DNA from 4 places in the Faecalimicrobium sp. JNUCC 81 genome. Region 3 is predicted to be linked to each of the others. Evidence: riboswitches for the same ligand, from Rfam matches in the RefSeq annotation. Region 3 holds a riboswitch; each other region holds the start of a gene.
The links. A riboswitch is a leader RNA that binds a small molecule or an ion and turns the genes downstream of it on or off. The one in region 3 is predicted to bind lysine.

Region 1 (4,595 bases), 1.1 Mb from region 3:
AACAAGAACTGTTGATTTAGTAAACTATGTAGTAAAAAATATGAACGTAGCTCATAACGAGTAAATAATAGAAATGGGAGAGAATTAAAAAATTCTCTCCCATTTTTATTCTATTGATACATTGATATAAGTAAGTTTGTATAGATTAATAACTTTATTTATTGTATAATATTGTAAACGCAGATTAAAAGTTATTTTACAAAGATGCTCTTAGTCACAAAATTTAATAAGGGAGACGAAATTTATATGGAAAAAGGCATATCAAAAAGAAGTACAAAAGCCATAGGCATAGAAGCTTTTGTATTTACTGGACTTTTATTAGCTGGATTTTTATATGTAGCTAATATCATGGGTGCTGGAATAATGTTTAAAGTTATTATGAACACAGCACATGACTTACTTTTAAACACAGTATTTTTAATAATGGCAATGGCAGTATTAGCAGGTGCATTAAGTGCACTATTATCAGAGTTTGGTGTAATAGAACTACTTAACAAAATATTTGCCATTTTTATGAAACCCTTATATGGACTACCCGGAGCGAGCATAGCTGGTGCAATAACTACTTATTTATCAGATAACCCTGCAATAATATCATTTAGCAAAGATAAATCATTTACTAAATATTTTAAAAACTATCAAATCCCAGCTTTATGTAATTTAGGTACATCTTTTGGAATGGGACTTATAGTAACTACATTTATGATATCTCAAGGTGAACAGTATGTATTACCTGCAATAATAGGAAATATTGGTGCGATAATAGGAAGTATCGTAAGTGTAAGGATAATGTTACACTTTACAAAAAAGTTTTATAAGTATAGTTCTGAGCAAGATTTAAGTAATTTAAAATTATCTAGAAGTGAAGATTTAAGAGAGATTAGAGAAGGAAATGTATTCCAGAGGTTTTTAGATGCAATGTTAGAAGGGGGAAAAAGTGGAGTAGAATTAGGACTAGCGATAATACCGGGAGTGCTAGTTGTATGTACCGTAGTAATGTTATTAACATTTGGTCCATCTACTGATCCTAATACTGGGGCTGCAGTATATACAGGTGCAGCATATGAAGGTATAGGACTGCTTCCAATTATAGGAGAAAAGCTTAGATTTATATTAGAGCCATTATTTGGTTTTACATCACCAGAAGCTATATCATTCCCAATTACATCATTAGGGGCTGTTGGAGCAGCGATGTCACTTGTACCTAAGTTTATAACAGATGGCATAGTAACTCCAAATGATATAGCAGTATTTACAGCTATGGGAATGTGTTGGAGTGGATATTTAAGTACGCATGTAGGTATGATGGATGCTTTAGATGCTAGACAAATAACAAGTAAAGCAATATTATCACATACAATAGGTGGTATATGTGCTGGTGCATCTGCACACTTTATATTTATGCTTGTAGGATAAAAAAGAGTATAGACATTTTGTCTATACTCTTTTTTATATAATAAGTATTTATTTTTTAACTTCTTGTAAATATTTATCAGTATTTTCAGTATAGGTTAAATCAACTTCATTTAGAGGAACAACCTTAGTTTTAAATTTAACTTTATAACCAATATATAATCCTAAAAATAAAGGAATACCGATGTAAGAAGCTATTAGCCCATTAAGGTCAATTCCATCGGGTTTTATATAAGAAAATCCTTGACCTATTATAATAATCATACACATTAATAGTGATAATATAGGTGCAAATGGATACAACTTAGCTTTAAATTTTAAATCTTTTAAATTATTACCTTGATGAACATAAACTTTTCTGAATCTATAGTGACAAATTGCTATACCAAACCATGATATAAATCCAGCAAGTCCAGAGGCAGCAACCAACCAAACATAAACAGTACTTTCTGCAAATATACCCGTCAAGAAACAAAAAGAAGCGACTATAGTAGTTAATATTAAAGCATTTACAGGCACACCTCTTTTATTAGTTTTTGCAAAAATTTTATGAGCCATACCTTCTTTAGCCATAGAATGAAGCATTCTAGTTGATGCATACATACCAGAGTTACCAGCAGATAATACAGAAGTTAATATTACGGCATTCATAAGGGAAGCAGCTCCAGCTATACCTGCTTTTTCAAATACCATTGTAAAAGGGCTTTCAGAAACTCCTGCCTGTGTAAAAGGGATTATAGCACCTAAAACGATTATTGTTCCTAAATAAAATATAAGTATTCTCCAAAATATCGATTTTATAGCTCTTGGGATAGTCTTTTCAGGATTTTCACTTTCACCAGCGGCAACGCCTATAAGTTCTGTACCTTGAAATGAGAAACCTGCAATTAAAAAAATAGCAAATATCGACTTTAATCCACCATGAAATGGACCATCAGATATAAAATAATTATGAAAGCCTATATTACTAGAGCCCATTATTCCAAGTATCATCAAAGTGCCTATTATTAAAAAAATAATTATAGTGACTAATTTTATTCCAGCAAACCAATATTCAGATTCACCGTATGCTTTTGATGATAAAAAGTTTAAAGAAACGATTATAACTAAAAATAATAAGCTCCAATAAATTCCAGAAATATTAGGAAACCAATATTTCATAATTAAAGAACCAGCGACCATTTCAGCTGCTATTGTTATAGCCCAGTTGTACCAGTAATTCCATCCGAGTGCAAACCCAAGTGCAGGGTCTATAAATTTAGAGGCATAGGAACTGAAGGATCCGGATATAGGCATAAAAGTCGCCATTTCTCCTAAACTTGTTATTAAAAAATAAACCATAATACCTACTAAACTATATGCCACTAATGCTCCACCAGGACCAGCTTGATTAATAGTATTTCCCATTGCAAGAAATATACCTGTCCCAATAGAACCACCTAGTGCTATCATATTTAGGTGCCTTGCTTTTAAACCTCTTTTTAACTCTTGACTTTGCTCATTCATTTTAATTATCCTCCTTATGGTAATGTTTTTCCATAAGCAGGTAACTAAGATAATATAAAATTTTTTGACAATAAAAAAGCCATGAGCCTATACCCATGACGAAAATACGAAAACTTCATACAATAATATGAATGTATCGTACGTTTTCATTGAAAATAGCTCTTCACGAATTGTGACAGTCTTATATATATTCTACATAAGTCCAGCAAATAGTATTAAAGCTATTAACTATTCACTTCGGCGAAATTTCCTTTTATATTACTTCATTGAGCTTACCTCCATAATATTACTTTTAAATTTCGCGCCTCTATCTCAGTTATCTACTTGTTGTTTAAAATTATAACTTAAATAAATAATAAGTCAATAGAAAAAAGAAAATGTTTTCTGTATTTAGCTAGTACAAATTTTGATTTATAATATGTAAAAAGCACTACTTTTTTTAATTAAGTAGTGCTTTTGTGAATAAATAATTTAATATCTATTTATGAGAACTTACGGGTCTTGCGGTATTTTGGCTTACAGATCCAGTCTTAGAAGGTCTTAATCTTGGTTCAATATTAAGTTCTTCTGCTATTTCTAATTTTGTATTTTTAGCTTTTTTATTGTTTTTATTTTTAGCCATGATTTCCTCCTTAATACATTTAGTCATTAATAATTTAACCAAGAATTATATTAATATTCTAATGTTATAGGATTAGAAAATACTTATCTAATATTGTTTAAATTAAAGTTTATTTATGAATTATAACTGTAAAAATAGATAATCCTAAGCTTATAATATTTAAACATAAAAAGGAGGGATGCATTTGAATATAGCGATAAGTCTCTTAGGAGGATTAGGACTTTTTTTGTATGGAATGAATTTAATGGGAGAGGGTTTACAAAAATCCGCAGGAGATAAATTAAAAAGAATAATAGAACTTTTAACTAGTAATATAATTATAGGAGTTTTAGTAGGAACACTTGTAACTGCAATTATACAAAGTTCTAGCGCTACTACTGTAATGGTAGTTGGATTTGTAAATGCTGGAATAATGACTTTGAATCAAGCAATAGGAGTTATAATGGGAGCAAATATTGGAACTACAGTTACAGCTCAACTTGTAAGTTTCAATTTAGAAGGTTTAGCTCCTATTACTTTAGGTATAGGTATTATATTATATTTATTTTCATCGAAATCTAAGATAAGAAACTTAGCGGAGATATTACTTGGATTTGGAATTTTATTTACAGGAATGGAGTTTATGAAAGATGCAGTAAAACCATTGGCTGAATTTAAAGGATTTACAGACGCATTAGTAGGATTTGGACAAAGACCTGTATTAGGTTTACTATTAGGTTTTGGAATAACTGCAATTGTTCAAAGTTCAAGTGCTTCTATGGGAATGTTAATAGCTCTTGCATCACAAGGATTAATTCCTTTAAATGCTGCCCTACCAATACTATATGGTCAAAATATTGGTACTTGTGTAACATCAATAATTTCAAGTATTGGAGCTAATAGAAATGCCAAAAGGGCAGCAATTATGCATCTATTATTTAATGTAATAGGAACATTATTATTTTTAATACTTTTAAATAGGCCAACAGTATCTATAGTTACTAAAATAAATCCAAATGATATAGCTAGACAAATAGCTAATACTCATACAATTTTTAACATAGTATCAGTTTTA
Region 2 (4,595 bases), 460 kb from region 3:
CTTTACCTTGGATTAGTCCATCTTTTTTGACACAATAGTAAGGAATATATGCTAATAAAACTGATTGTATTATAGTGTTAATCAAATCTGCTATTTGTAGCATAAATTAATCTCCTTTGTATTTTTTTATTAAGTCTGAATATATGTTATTTTTTAGCTTCGCAGTCGTTTTTTGTCATATATTGTTTCATTTTAGATTATAGCATAATTTAAAAATAAAGTATTTATATTTTATTTAGTTATATTGATTTTTTTATGTTTATTTTAATTATTTATTGAAATTTACCTAGTCATATTTTTAGTATTGATAGTAATAATAAATTATATTTAAATATTATAAAAAAATAAAGTAGACTATAAATCGTAAATAATATTTATAATCTACTTTATTATAAGTTTAATATATAAGTTTTATTTAATATGTTAGCTCTAATTGCATCTCTAATTCTAAAAGTTCTTCATAACTTTGTCTTTTACATATTAATCTAGAGTTTCCATTTGATACTGATACTACTGCTGGTTTAGGCATTTTATTATAATTTGACGCCATTGAATAACCATAAGCTCCTGTTGAAGATACTACTAATATATCTGAAGTTTCTATATCCATTATATTTACATCTTTTATTAATATATCTCCACTTTCACAACATTTACCTGCTATTGTAACTTTATTCACTTCATTATGATCCATTTTACTTGCAATAGAGCACTCGTATTTAGCTTTATATAGAGATGGTCTTATATTATCTGTCATCCCTCCATCTACACTTACATAAGTTCTAACATTTTTTATGCTTTTTATGGAACCTACTGTATAAAGTGTACTTCCGGCATTTGCAACTACTGATCTTCCAGGTTCTATTACAAGTATCGGAACTTTTATTCCTATATCTCTACAGACTTCTTTTGCCTTACTAATTATAGCTTCACAATATTCTTTTATCGTTTTGACATTATCTTTTTTGGTATAATAGACACCCATTCCGCCACCTAAGTCAACTTCATTTATTTCTATATTGAATTTTTCTTTTATACTTTTTACTAAATTCATCATTATTACCACTTCATCTAAGTAAGGATCTATATCAAATATTTGAGACCCTATATGAGCATGAATGCCTACTAGTTCTATATTTTTATATTTTTTTACTTCTTCTATTGCTCTATCTAAATCCCCATTTTCAAGTACAAATCCAAATTTAGAATCTATCTGACCCGTTTTTATATAATTATGTGTATGAGCCTCTATCCCAGGAGTTATTCTAAAATATATTTTCTGTTTTTTATTTTCTCTATTACAAATCTTTTCTATTAAATCAAGTTCATAAAAATTATCTACCACAAATCTTCCTACACCTAAGTTTATTCCCATTTCTACTTCATCCATCGTTTTATTACTTCCATGAAATAATATTTTCTCCATTGGAAAATTTGCTTTGTGTGCAGTATACAACTCTCCTCCTGATACTACATCTAGATACATCTTCTCCTCATTTATAAGATTACACATATATATTGGTAAAAATGCCTTACCTGCATAAGCCACTCTATTTTCATCTTCTTCCACTCTAAAATACTTTACAAATTTTTTGCAGTTATCTCTTGCTAACTCTTCATCAAATACATAAAGCGGAGTTAAATATTTTTCTCTAAGTTCACTGCAACTTACATTTCCTATATATAATTGATTATTTCTTACAGACATACTTCCATGAAGTTTCATTATATTACCTCCCTTAATATATAAAAAATCCCTTAAGTTACACTTAAGGGATATAAATATCATAAATAATAAACCACTATTATGATTCCTCAAATGTAGCTCAACACAAATTAAATTTGTGACAGTGATGCATATATTTTATACATCCCCAGGTATATAACTTTAAAGCATAGGTTATATCCTTCGGCGATAATTCCTTTTCTAATAAATCATTGTGCTTACCTCATTATTAGTACTCATAAGTACCGCGACCTCTACAGTATCTATTTAGTTTTCGTTTTTCTTAAAAAGATTATACTCTTTAGTTTTTTATTGTGCAATATTTAATGTTATTTTTAATATTTTTTATTATATTTATTCATTCATATATGTTCTCCATAAATTTATTAAATTAATCATCAAATTTGTTATAGATTTATTACCGCCTGAAATTCATATATAAAAAGTGTACATGTCTTATTGTAAATAACAATATACTATTATTAAGAGTTTTAATTAATTTATTTGGGGGATTTAAAAATGAAAAAAATTTTACTACTTTTGTCCATAATATCACTATTTACAGTTGGTTGTTCTTCTGATAATAACCAAGGAAAAATTGATATAAGAGGAAAAGTAACGTCTATAAATATAGATGAAGATAATTCAACGCTACTTGTAGAAGGTAAATTAGAAGATGATACAAATTACGATGAGGCATACGTTAATATAACTAAAGATACAAAGATTCAAAAATATGATATGGATAATTCATTTGATTTTTCTGAATTAGAGTTAGGTTTTATTGTTGAAGTAACATTTAAAGGCTCTGTAAAAGAAACCTCTCCTGTACAAGGGACTGCTCAAACCCTTAAGATCATTAGTGAATAGTTAATATATACACACTATAAAAGTATAATTAAGTTAACTTTTTTTGAAAATTTGTCTTGCATTTTAAAGATTTACTATATATAATAGGTTTTAACAAATAAAAATTAAATCTGTATTAAAAAAATAAGGAGTTTTAAGATGATAAAAAATATGAACTTGACTAATATATCAAAACTTAATATATTTTATTTTAGCTATTATAGTTAAGTTTGTATTTATGATGAATATATAAATCATGGATACAAACTAAATTGTTTGTATCTATGATGGCTAAAATTAATTTGTTATGCAAATTGCCACATAGATAGACACTATGTGGTTTTTATAATCCTAGGCCTTTAAAAGCCACATAGTGAATGTACTATGTGGCTTTTTTATATTAAAAATAAAGAAAAGAGGAAAGACTATGAAAAAATTTAAAGATATAATTATTGTTGGTTTTGCATTATTTTCACTATTATTTGGAGCTGGAAACTTAATTTTCCCCCCCTACATAGGAGTAACCTCGGGTAGTCAATGGTTAATCAGTTTCTTGGGTTTCTTATTTGCTGATGTTGGGATTATAATACTTTCAATTATATCAGTTGCAAAAGCTGGATCTTACCAAGCAGTTGTTCAAAAAGCTGGTAAGAAGTTTGGATTTAGTTTAGAAGTTATAATGATGCTTTGTCTTGGACCTATTTTAGTTGTTCCAAGAACAGCTGCTACAACTTTTGAAATGAGTATACAGCCATTATTTAGCTCTATTAATCCAATTATTTTCTCAGTATTATTTTTTACATTGACACTTTTATTAACTATAAGACCCACTAAAGTAATGGATATCATAGGGAAATTTTTAACACCTGTATTACTAATCACCCTAGCTATCTTAATAATAAAAGGAATTGCCTCACCTATTGGAAATTTAAATACTAATATAAATAATAATAGCTTATTCTCACATGGAATTACTCAAGGTTACCAAACTATGGGTGCACTTGGAGTAGGTGGAGTTGTAGCTCTTGTAATGTCATCATTTTTAGATAAAGGATACAATAATACTTCTAGCATAAAACTTACTATAAAAGCAGCTTTATTAGCAGCTGCAGGGCTTATACTAGTATATAGTGGATTAGCATACTTAGGTGCTACTGCTTCTAATATATATGATTCAAATATATCACAAACAACTTTATTAGTTAATATTTCAAATATGCTTCTAGGAAATACTGGATCATTAATACTTGCTGTAGTTGTTGCTTTTGCATGCCTTACTACATCAATTGGATTAACTTCTGTTACTGGTAAATACTTTGAATATATTACTAATAAAAAGTTAAAATATGAGTACATCGTTGTTTTTATCTGTGCATTTAGTACAATAGTTTCAAACTTCGGAGTTGATAAAATAATTTCTATTTCAATTCCTATACTTACAGTTATTTATCCAATATCATTGGTTCTAGTTATAATGAGTTTCTTAAAAAATCTTTTGAATAAAGATGAGATTTACAAAGGTGCAGCTTATGCAACTCTTTTAACTAGCTTACTTACAGTTATTGATAGCTTAAACTTAGGTTTAAATATAGACTTTATTCATAAGCTACCTTTTTCAAGTCTTGGATTCAACTGGGTAGTACCTGCTATAATAGGAGGATTTTTAGGTTTTATTTTAAGTACTAAAATAGAATTTAATAAAGCTAAGGTATAATTTTAATTCTATAAACTTTTCATAAGCTAAAAAAGGCCATAGATTCTATATAGAGACTATGGCCTTTTTCTAAATTATATTATTTATTTGTATAAAACTTATATAAATTTAAATCTATGCCACCTGCTCTTTTTCTCTTATATTTAGTAATACTTTAGATATTAAAAATAGCATAGGAAGTTCTATCAATGGTCCAATTATAAGCGCTAACGATATTAATGGCTTATCAGGAAATGTTGCTACTGCTATTGCAAGTGCTATTGGAGAATTTCTAGCTAGTGTAGTCAAGTTTAATGATACATTATC
Region 3 (4,595 bases):
CAAGTCTGCCAAGTTTAGGATCAAAAGCTCCTGATTTCAAGGCTGATACAACATCGGGACCTATTAAATTATCTGACTACTCAGGTAAATGGGTCGTATTATTTTCACATCCTGGTGATTTTACACCAGTCTGTACTACTGAATTTTTATGCTTTGCTAAGTACTACCCTGAATTTCAAAAAAGAAATACTGAATTAATTGGACTTAGCGTTGATAGTAATAGCTCTCATTTAGCTTGGATTTATAATATTTTTCAACTAACAGGTGTTGAGATCCCATTCCCTATTATTGAAGATAGAGATATGAGAGTTGCTAAATTATATGGTATGATTTCTGAACAAATGAGTAATACATCAACTATTCGATCTGTATTTATTATAGATGATAAACAAGTTCTAAGGACTATACTTTACTATCCTTTAACAACTGGAAGAAATATACCTGAAATACTTAGAATTATAGAAGCTTTACAAACTAGCGATAGAGATAGTGTTGTTACTCCTGCAAACTGGTTCCCTGGAATGCCCGTAATTTTACCTTATCCTAAAACATATAAAGAACTTAAAAATAAAGTTTCCAATTGTGATAAAAACTACTCTTGTATAGATTGGTATCTATGTTTCGTTCCAGATAACAATAGTAGTGTTGATAATTACGAAGGAATAAATTATATACCTAACTATTCAAATAAAAAACCGAAATTAGGGGCTTGTTCAAAAAATAATACTAGACCGCCTATAACAGATATAAATTTCCAACCAGTTGATATATCATTTTGTCCAGATGTAACTCCTATAGTTATGGAGTATGTTCTTGGAAACCCTACTAATGTTGACCCTCAACTTTTAGATGCTGTTATTTACGCATTCGTTGAAATAAATCCAGATGGAACTTTATTTGTTCCTACTCCAAGATTTTTAAATCAATTAGTACAATTAAAAGCAGAAAAACCTAGCTTGCAAGTAATTGCCGCTATTGGCGGCTGGGGTGCTGATGGATTTTCTGATGCAGCTTTAACACCTGCTTCTAGATATAACTTTGCAAGGGAAGCTCAAAAACTAGTAAATCAATATGGATTAGATGGTATAGATATAGACTGGGAATATCCTAGCACTAGCGCTGGTGGAATAAAATCTAGACCTGAAGATAAAGAAAACTTTACACTTTTACTTACTGCATTAAGAGATGTTTTAGGAGAAGATACATGGCTAAGTGTAGCTGGTACCGGTACTATGGAATATATAACTAAAAGTGCTGATATAGGTGCAATAGCTCCTATAATTGACTACTTTAATCTTATGAGCTATGACTTTACTGCTGGCGAAACAGGAGCAAATGCAATGAAGCATCAAGCTAACCTTTATGATTCACCTCTTTCTCTTCCTGGGTATAGCGTAGATACTATGGTTAGAAATCTTGAATCTGCTGGAATGCCTTCTGAGAAAATTCTTCTTGGAATTCCTTTCTACGGAAGATTAGGTGCAACTATAACAAGATCTTATGATGACTTAAGAAGAGATTATATAAATAAAAATGGATATGAATTTAGATTTGATAAACAAGCTCAAGTTCCATACCTTGTTAGAAATGGTGAATTTGCAATGTCTTATGATGATGCACTATCAATATTTTTAAAAGCTCAATACGTACTTGAAAATTGCTTAGGTGGAATTTTCTCATGGACATCGACTTATGATCAGGCAAATATATTAGCAAATGCTATGTATCAAAGCATACATGATCCAGTAAAAGTTCAATCAGAACTAAAAAATGTATATGGAACCTTAAGAAAATAAATATATTTTAATAAATAAAAAGTCTTGTAATTAATTACAAGACTTTTTATATTCCTATTGCAGTTTTTGCTAATTTATCAGCTTCTTCATTATATTTATCACCAGAGTGTGCTTTAACCTTAACAAACTTAACATTTAACTTATCTTTTATTGAATCATAAAACTTTTTATATTCTATAGTACCTTCTTTATTGGTTTTCCATGCTCCTATGCACCACTTTTCAATGCCTTCATAATCAAAATAAAGTGTTAAATTTTCTATATTATTACTTATACAATATCTCATAGCAATTTTAGAAGCTTCTATCTCCCCTGCTACGTTTCTCATACTCACAAGAGATTCATCTTCCCCTTTTACACTATAAGTTTTTTGTACTATGTTATCTTTTATCATAACTATACCTGATCCATATGCTCTAAGAGAATGTTCATAGCTTCCATCTACATAGGCTTCTATACTATTTTGGGGATTTTTTGAAATTGTAGCTTTATTACCTTCTATATATTCTTTTGCTTCATCAATTGTAGTAAAACTTTTATACTCTGCTCCAGAATATCCATCTACTTGCATCTTACATTCATTCCAAGTATTAAATATTCCAGTCTTTTTTCCTTTTCTTACCGCATAAAATTTCTTCTTGCTCAATCTCATCACTCCCTTGCATGTTTTACATACTATATTCTAACCTAAACACATTGAATTTAAAAGTTTTATTTAGTTATCCAAATTTTGATAATATGCTACTTTTTTCTTTTTTAACTTTAAAAATAAAAAAATATATGATATAATTTATTTATCAAATTAAATATCGGATATAACTAATGGTAGAGGTCGCATCGTTAATAAGTAGTTTTGTGGAGGTAAGCACGAAGAAGCAAAATAAAAGGTAACTGTGCCGAAACATATAAGTAACGCTTTAAATCTTATATGTTGGGGTCATATATAATATATATGGCACTGTCACAATTATATTGTGGAGTACTATCTTTAGATTAAGTATACTATTCATTTTTTGAATGCTTAAGTCTAGGATAAGTTCTTTTATCCTGGACTTTTTTTAATATCTAATTTCTCCTTGACGTTATATTCGACATACATTACAGGAGGATTTTATGAAAACAAGAGAAAAAAAACAAGCAACACTTTTTGATTCGCTGTTGTGCTTAGGTTTTTTAGTTGCAGTGCTAGTGACGTGTTTAGTAGTATTAAAAGAATATGAAATATCTGCACATATACCTTTAGTATTAGGAGGAGTATTTGCAGCAACAGTCGCAGTTATTAAACTTGGTTATACTTGGAAAGAACTTGAAGAAGGAATTTTAGCTTCTATAAATACAACTATGCAAGCAATACTTATTTTATTAATTGTAGGTATGTTAATAGGAACTTGGATTATATCTGGTGTAGTTCCATCTATGATATATTGGGGACTTAACATTTTATCTCCAGGAATATTCTTAGTAGCTACAACATTAATATGTGCCATAGTATCCATATCTACAGGTTCTTCTTGGACTACTGCTGGTACTATAGGTATCGCTTTATTAGGTATTGGTAGTGCACTTGGTATTCCTGTTCAAATAATAGCAGGTGCTATAATCTCTGGTGCTTACTTTGGAGATAAGATGTCACCTTTATCTGATACAACTAACTTAGCTCCAGCGATGGCTGGTACTAACCTATTTGATCATGTTAAGCACATGCTATATACTACTGTTCCAGCTTTAGTTATATCTCTTATACTTTACGCTATAATAGGTATGAAATATGCTGGCAGCCAAATAGATACTACTCAAATAGCACAAATACAAAATGCACTTTTAGGTAATTATAATACGTTATCACCATTTTTACTTTTAGTCCCTGCATCAGTTATAATATTAGTTATACTAAAAGTTCCAGCAATTCCTGGACTAATATTTGGTGCCTTATTGGGAGGGGTTATAGCTGTTATATTCCAAGGTGCATCTATAGCTGATGTAATTTTAGTCGCTAAAGGTGGATATGTATCAACTACTGGTATGGATTTTGTTGATCAATTACTTAGTCGTGGTGGCCTTGATAGTATGTTAGGAACTGTATCTTTAATGCTTTGCGCTTTGACTACTGGCGGTATATTAGAAAGAACAGGTATGCTTGAAGCTTTAGCAAAGGCTATATTAAAAGTAGCTAAAGGTACTTTTGGATTAATCGCCGCAACAATATTTACTTGTATAGGCACTAACTTAGCTGTAGCAGATCAATATTTAGCTATAGTAATACCAGGAAGTATGTACAAAGAGGCATTTATAAAGCAGGGATTATCTCCTAAGAATTTATCTCGCGCGTTAGAAGATAGTGCTACAATAACTTCACCTTTAATTCCTTGGAATACTTGTGGGGCTTATATGTCTGCTACTCTTGGGGTTGGATCTTTTGCATTTTTACCTTTTGCATTTTTAAACCTACTTTGTCCTCTAATATCATTATTCTATGGCGCAACTGGTATAACAATATCAAAACTATCAGAAGAAGAAAAACTTGAATTAAGTATAGAAAGTTAAGTACAAAAAGAGCGTTGTTTATAGCAACGCTCTTTTTATACTCAGTTAAATTTTTATTGTCTTATTATTATAAATGCCATATATGCTATATACATTAATGATAATAAAGCACCCTCTCCTTTATTAATCTTTCTCTTAGTTGCTGATAATATATAACCTAATACTGTCACAATTATCATAATTAACATATCTATAAATACTATTGGATGTATTTGTATGTTATGTATAGTCGATGATATTCCTAACACAAATAAG
Region 4 (4,595 bases), 1.3 Mb from region 3:
AGTATTAGAAACATCTAAACATTTAAAGTTGCATCAAAAAATTAGTAAAGATAATACGAAAGTGTTACTTAGAGAAGCATTTAAAGATATAGTACCTAAGCATATGGTACAAAAGAAAAAGCTAGGTTTTCCAACTCCAATAAGAGTATGGCTTAAAGAAGATCTAGGAGATGTTGTTAGAAAGACTATAAATGAAGCCGATGTTAATAATTTTATAAATAAAAATTATGCATTAGGGCTTTTAGATAATCATATTAAAAATAAAGAAGATAACTCAAGAAAAATTTGGACAATATTTGCATTTTGCTTGTGGCATCAAATTCATATAGAGAAACAAAATATAAATTTCTAAAAAATTCGCTTCGCTCATATTGCTCAAGTAATTCGCCAACACGTTGATCAAACGACTACGTCCGTTACTTAAGTTTAGTTGTTGGGATTATAAAAATAGCTAAGGTTATAACCTTAGCTATTTTTTAGTAATACACAATTATTAGAACTTGAATTTTTCCAAGCTTTTAAATATTCACTTAATATTCTCTTTATAGATTTTCCTATTTTAGGATAATCTTCATCATGAAGATTTGCCAGAGAAACTCTTATGGACCAATTTGGTCCAGCGAACCCACCTCCACTAAGTAAAACAACAGAGTAATCATTTGCTAATTTATATAAAATATCTACTGGAGCGTAATTAGATTTAATATAATTTACAAAATCTTCTCCATAACTGACCCTAGCCCATTGTTCTATATCAAATTGAGTATAATAATAAGCATTGTTTTTATCCTCATTTAAAGGTACTTGTAAAGCGTTGTATAATAATTCTTGACGTTTTCTACAAATACTGATGTTAAGTGCTTTATAATCATTTTCAATATCGATTAAAGCAAAAGCAGAGAAAAATGCCATTTGAACTTGTTGTGGAGTAGAAAGTCCAGCAGTGTGGTTAAGTGCAACAAGCCTACTATCAGCAACTATTCTATCCATAAAAGAAATAGTTGATGGATTAAGCCTCATATCACCATAACGTCTATCTAAAGATTTCTTTAAATTATCGTCTAAATCGTTAATTCTTTTATCAAATACATTATTTTCATGAAGTGCCATTGTACCTAATCTCCAACCAGTAACACCAAAGTATTTAGAGTAAGAGTATACACCAATTGTATTATAAGGAAGTTTAGCCATTAAGGAAGTAAAGTCATTAACAAAAGTTCCATAAACGTCATCAGAGATAATCATTAAATCTTTATTGAAATTTTTAACTACATCTACTAAATTATTAGCAGATTCATCACTTATAGCTATAGAAGCTGGATTATTAGGATTAACAACAAATAAAGCTTTAATAGATGTATCTTTAAGTTTTTCTAACTCTTTTTTTGAGTATTGCCAAGTATGATTTCCAAAAGAGTCAACTTCATCTGCATTTATGTTTATAACATCGAATTCATACTTAGGTAGATGAGGAATTTCAAGATAAGGAGTGAAAATAGGTGTCATGATAGCTATTTTATCACCTTTTCTTAAAAGCTCATTAGCCATTAAAGAATCAAAAATGTAACACATAGCTGCAGTAGCGCCTTCAACAGCAAATATTTCTAAATTTCCACCTAAATTTATATCATACTTCATCTCTTGTACTAAATAATTATGAACTATTTTTTCTATATGAGGTAGCATTCTATCAGGTACTGGATAATTGTCTCCAATTATAGCATCAGCTAATTCATAAATAAAATTATCTCCATCAAAATTTAATTCATTTATACCATAATCAATTATGGCTCTTAAAAGGTTTATACCTGGCATATTACTATTATCTTCTATATATTTATAAAATCGTTTACAAATACCTTCTCTTTGAGGCATCCCAGCTAAGTCACCTAAATCCCAATTTAAGCGAGTTTCATTAACTGCAAATTGTCCAAATGTAAAGAATGCTTCTCTTGGAGTTGCAGCAGTCCAATTTGGATTTCCTCTGCCTGCATCAAGCATAGCTATATTTTTTATTTCAGCATTGTATTTTGCTAAATCTATTAATTTATCCTTAAATTCAAATGGACTAATTTTTCCATACATCATTTTTACTTCTTCGTAAGTATATTTTTTCATACTAAAAACTCTCCTCAATAACCAATAATTAAAATCTAACATACTTGATTATAATATAGTTATTGTTAAAAAGTAAATAAAAAAATAAAGCGTTTGACAAAAAACGCCGTTATAAAAATAAAGGAGAAATAAAAAACACTTAATTAATTAAACTTACATGAATGTAAAATAAAAAAGATTAAAATAAAATTTAAATTTATCTTAATAGAACTTAAAAATTTAATAAATTTATATAAATTTAAAATATCATTTTTTATACATTTATAATATAAATTTAATAAAATTCTTTTAATAATTTTATATTTTGACATTAAATATTATGAAAAATAAAAAATATTCAAATTTTTCAAGAAGTATTTATAAATATTATCATAAAATTTAATAAATGTAAATTAAAATAAAAAAGATTCAAAATTGTCTTGCAACTTATAAAAGTATAATGTATACTCTACTTAAATTAAAAGTGAATAAACATAAAGGGTAGAGGCGCGATACTTATCAGTACTAATAATGAGGTAAGCACAAAGACTTATTAGGAAAGGAATTATCGCCGAAGTATATAACTGATGCTTTAAGGTTATATGTCTGGGGATGCATAAAATATATGCATCACTGTCACAAACTTGTTTTGTGGTGAGCTACATTTAAGGAATTATTATAGTATAGTTTTATTTGTGTACATAATTTTATAGCCTTGAGTGTAAACTCAAGGCTTTTTTTATACCCTAAACCTATTCACAAAAATAAATAAGGGGGAATTTTTATGAACAGTAGAAATTTAAGGATTATATTTTTAACAATGATAGTATTCTTACTATCATCACCATTAGTTTTTGCAGCTGAGGCTGATATTGCATCAATTAATTCACAAAAATTTGGAGTATTTACTTTAATACCGCCAATAGTAGCAATAATACTTGCATTTATAACTAAAAACGTAGTAGTTTCTCTATTTATAGGTATTATGTCAGGAAGTTTCATAATTAGTTTATCAAACACTAATATGCTTAATGCGTTAATATTATCATTTTTAGATGTAGTAAACAGAGCATTGAGTTCATTAGCTGATCCATGGAATGCAGGTATAATACTTCAAGTTTTAGCAATTGGTGGAGTAATAAACCTTGTAGCTAAGATGGGTGGAGCTAAAGCTATAGCTGAAGCTCTTGCTAAAAGAGCAAAAACTCCAAAAGGAACACAAATGATAACATGGTTTTCAGGACTTTTAGTATTCTTTGATGACTATGCAAATTCATTAATAATAGGTCCGATGATGAGACCAGTAGCTGATAAAATGAAAATATCTAGAGAAAGATTAGCTTTCATAATAGATGCTACAGCAGCACCAATAGCAGGCCTTGCTATAATATCAACATGGATAGGACTTGAAGTTGGACTTATAAATGATGCATTTGTAGGTATAGGAGTAGAGACAGATGCTTTTGGAGTATTTTTAAATACTATACCATATAGATTCTACAATATATTAATATTAGCATTTATAGTAGTGACAACATTATTAATGAAAGATTTTGGTCCAATGAGAAAGGCGGAATTAAAGGCTAGAAGAAGTGGTTTAACCAACCTAGAAGTTGCAACTACTAAAGATGAGCACTCAGATTTAGAACCAAAAGAAGGTGTTAAATTAAGTATATGGAATGCAATAATACCAATAGGTACTTTAATAGTAACTGCATTAATAGCATTTTACTATAGTGGATATTCATCTATAATGGCTTCAGATGATGCTACTTTAATAGAATTATTTAAATTATCACCATTCTCATTTGAGTCGATAAGAGAAGCTTTTAGTGCATCTGATGCATCAATAGCTTTATTCCAATCAGCATTATTTGCAGGAATAGTTGCGATGGTTATGGCGGTGAGTAAGAAAATATTTACAGTTAGTGAAGCAATAGATGTTTGGGTGGATGGTATGAAAACTTTAGTAATAACAGGTGTTATATTAATACTTGCTTGGTCATTAAGTTCAGTAATAAAAGAATTAGGTACAGCTAAATATTTAGTAGAATTATTATCAGGTACATTACCATATTTCTTATTACCAAGTATAATATTTATATTAGGAGCTGTAATATCATTTTCTACAGGAACAGCTTATGGAACAATGGGAATATTAATGCCTTTAGCAGTACCTCTAGCTCACTCAATAAATCCAGAAATGTCATTTATAATAGTAAGTACAAGCGCAGTTTTAACAGGTGCTATATTTGGAGATCATTGTTCACCCATATCAGATACAACAATATTATCATCTATGGGGGCTGGATGTGATCATATAGAACATGTTAAGACACAAATGCCATATGCATTATTTGTGGCGGCGATAACAGTCTTATTTGGATATATACCAGCAGGATTTGGTTTACCTATTTATATAGTTTTACCAATTTCGATATTAGCAATTTATGTAGGTGTTCAGATATTTGGAAAAACAGTAGACGAAGAAAAATTAG

Region 1: linked by a shared signal. The riboswitch ahead of JNUCC81_RS12305 (amino acid permease) and the one ahead of nhaC (Na+/H+ antiporter NhaC) in region 3 are both predicted to bind lysine.
Region 2: linked by a shared signal. The riboswitch ahead of lysA (diaminopimelate decarboxylase) and the one ahead of nhaC (Na+/H+ antiporter NhaC) in region 3 are both predicted to bind lysine.
Region 4: linked by a shared signal. The riboswitch ahead of JNUCC81_RS13205 (Na+/H+ antiporter NhaC family protein) and the one ahead of nhaC (Na+/H+ antiporter NhaC) in region 3 are both predicted to bind lysine.

What each region holds. Positions count from the first base shown of each region.
Region 1 covers NZ_CM132203.1:2,448,363-2,452,957, reverse strand. The annotation lists gene gap (type I glyceraldehyde-3-phosphate dehydrogenase) at 1-64, shown strand, start outside; gene JNUCC81_RS12310 (CD0519/CD1768 family membrane protein) at 247-1,416, shown strand; gene JNUCC81_RS12305 (amino acid permease) at 1,465-2,919, opposite strand; lysine riboswitch at 3,068-3,237, opposite strand; gene JNUCC81_RS12300 (hypothetical protein) at 3,398-3,541, opposite strand; gene JNUCC81_RS12295 (Na/Pi cotransporter family protein) at 3,726-4,595, shown strand, end outside.
Region 2 covers NZ_CM132203.1:1,784,692-1,789,286, reverse strand. The annotation lists gene JNUCC81_RS08830 (sensor histidine kinase) at 1-103, opposite strand, end outside; gene lysA (diaminopimelate decarboxylase) at 416-1,726, opposite strand; lysine riboswitch at 1,815-1,991, opposite strand; gene JNUCC81_RS08820 (DUF3221 domain-containing protein) at 2,246-2,596, shown strand; gene brnQ (branched-chain amino acid transport system II carrier protein) at 3,003-4,289, shown strand; gene JNUCC81_RS08810 (arsenic resistance protein) at 4,404-4,595, opposite strand, start outside.
Region 3 covers NZ_CM132203.1:1,326,100-1,330,694, reverse strand. The annotation lists gene JNUCC81_RS06650 (peroxiredoxin) at 1-1,796, shown strand, start outside; gene JNUCC81_RS06645 (ribonuclease H1 domain-containing protein) at 1,843-2,448, opposite strand; lysine riboswitch at 2,615-2,789, shown strand; gene nhaC (Na+/H+ antiporter NhaC) at 2,910-4,340, shown strand; gene JNUCC81_RS06635 (calcium/sodium antiporter) at 4,394-4,595, opposite strand, start outside.
Region 4 covers NZ_CM132203.1:2,630,162-2,634,756, reverse strand. The annotation lists gene asnB (asparagine synthase (glutamine-hydrolyzing)) at 1-352, shown strand, start outside; gene aspD (aspartate 4-decarboxylase) at 466-2,118, opposite strand; lysine riboswitch at 2,592-2,767, shown strand; gene JNUCC81_RS13205 (Na+/H+ antiporter NhaC family protein) at 2,882-4,595, shown strand, end outside.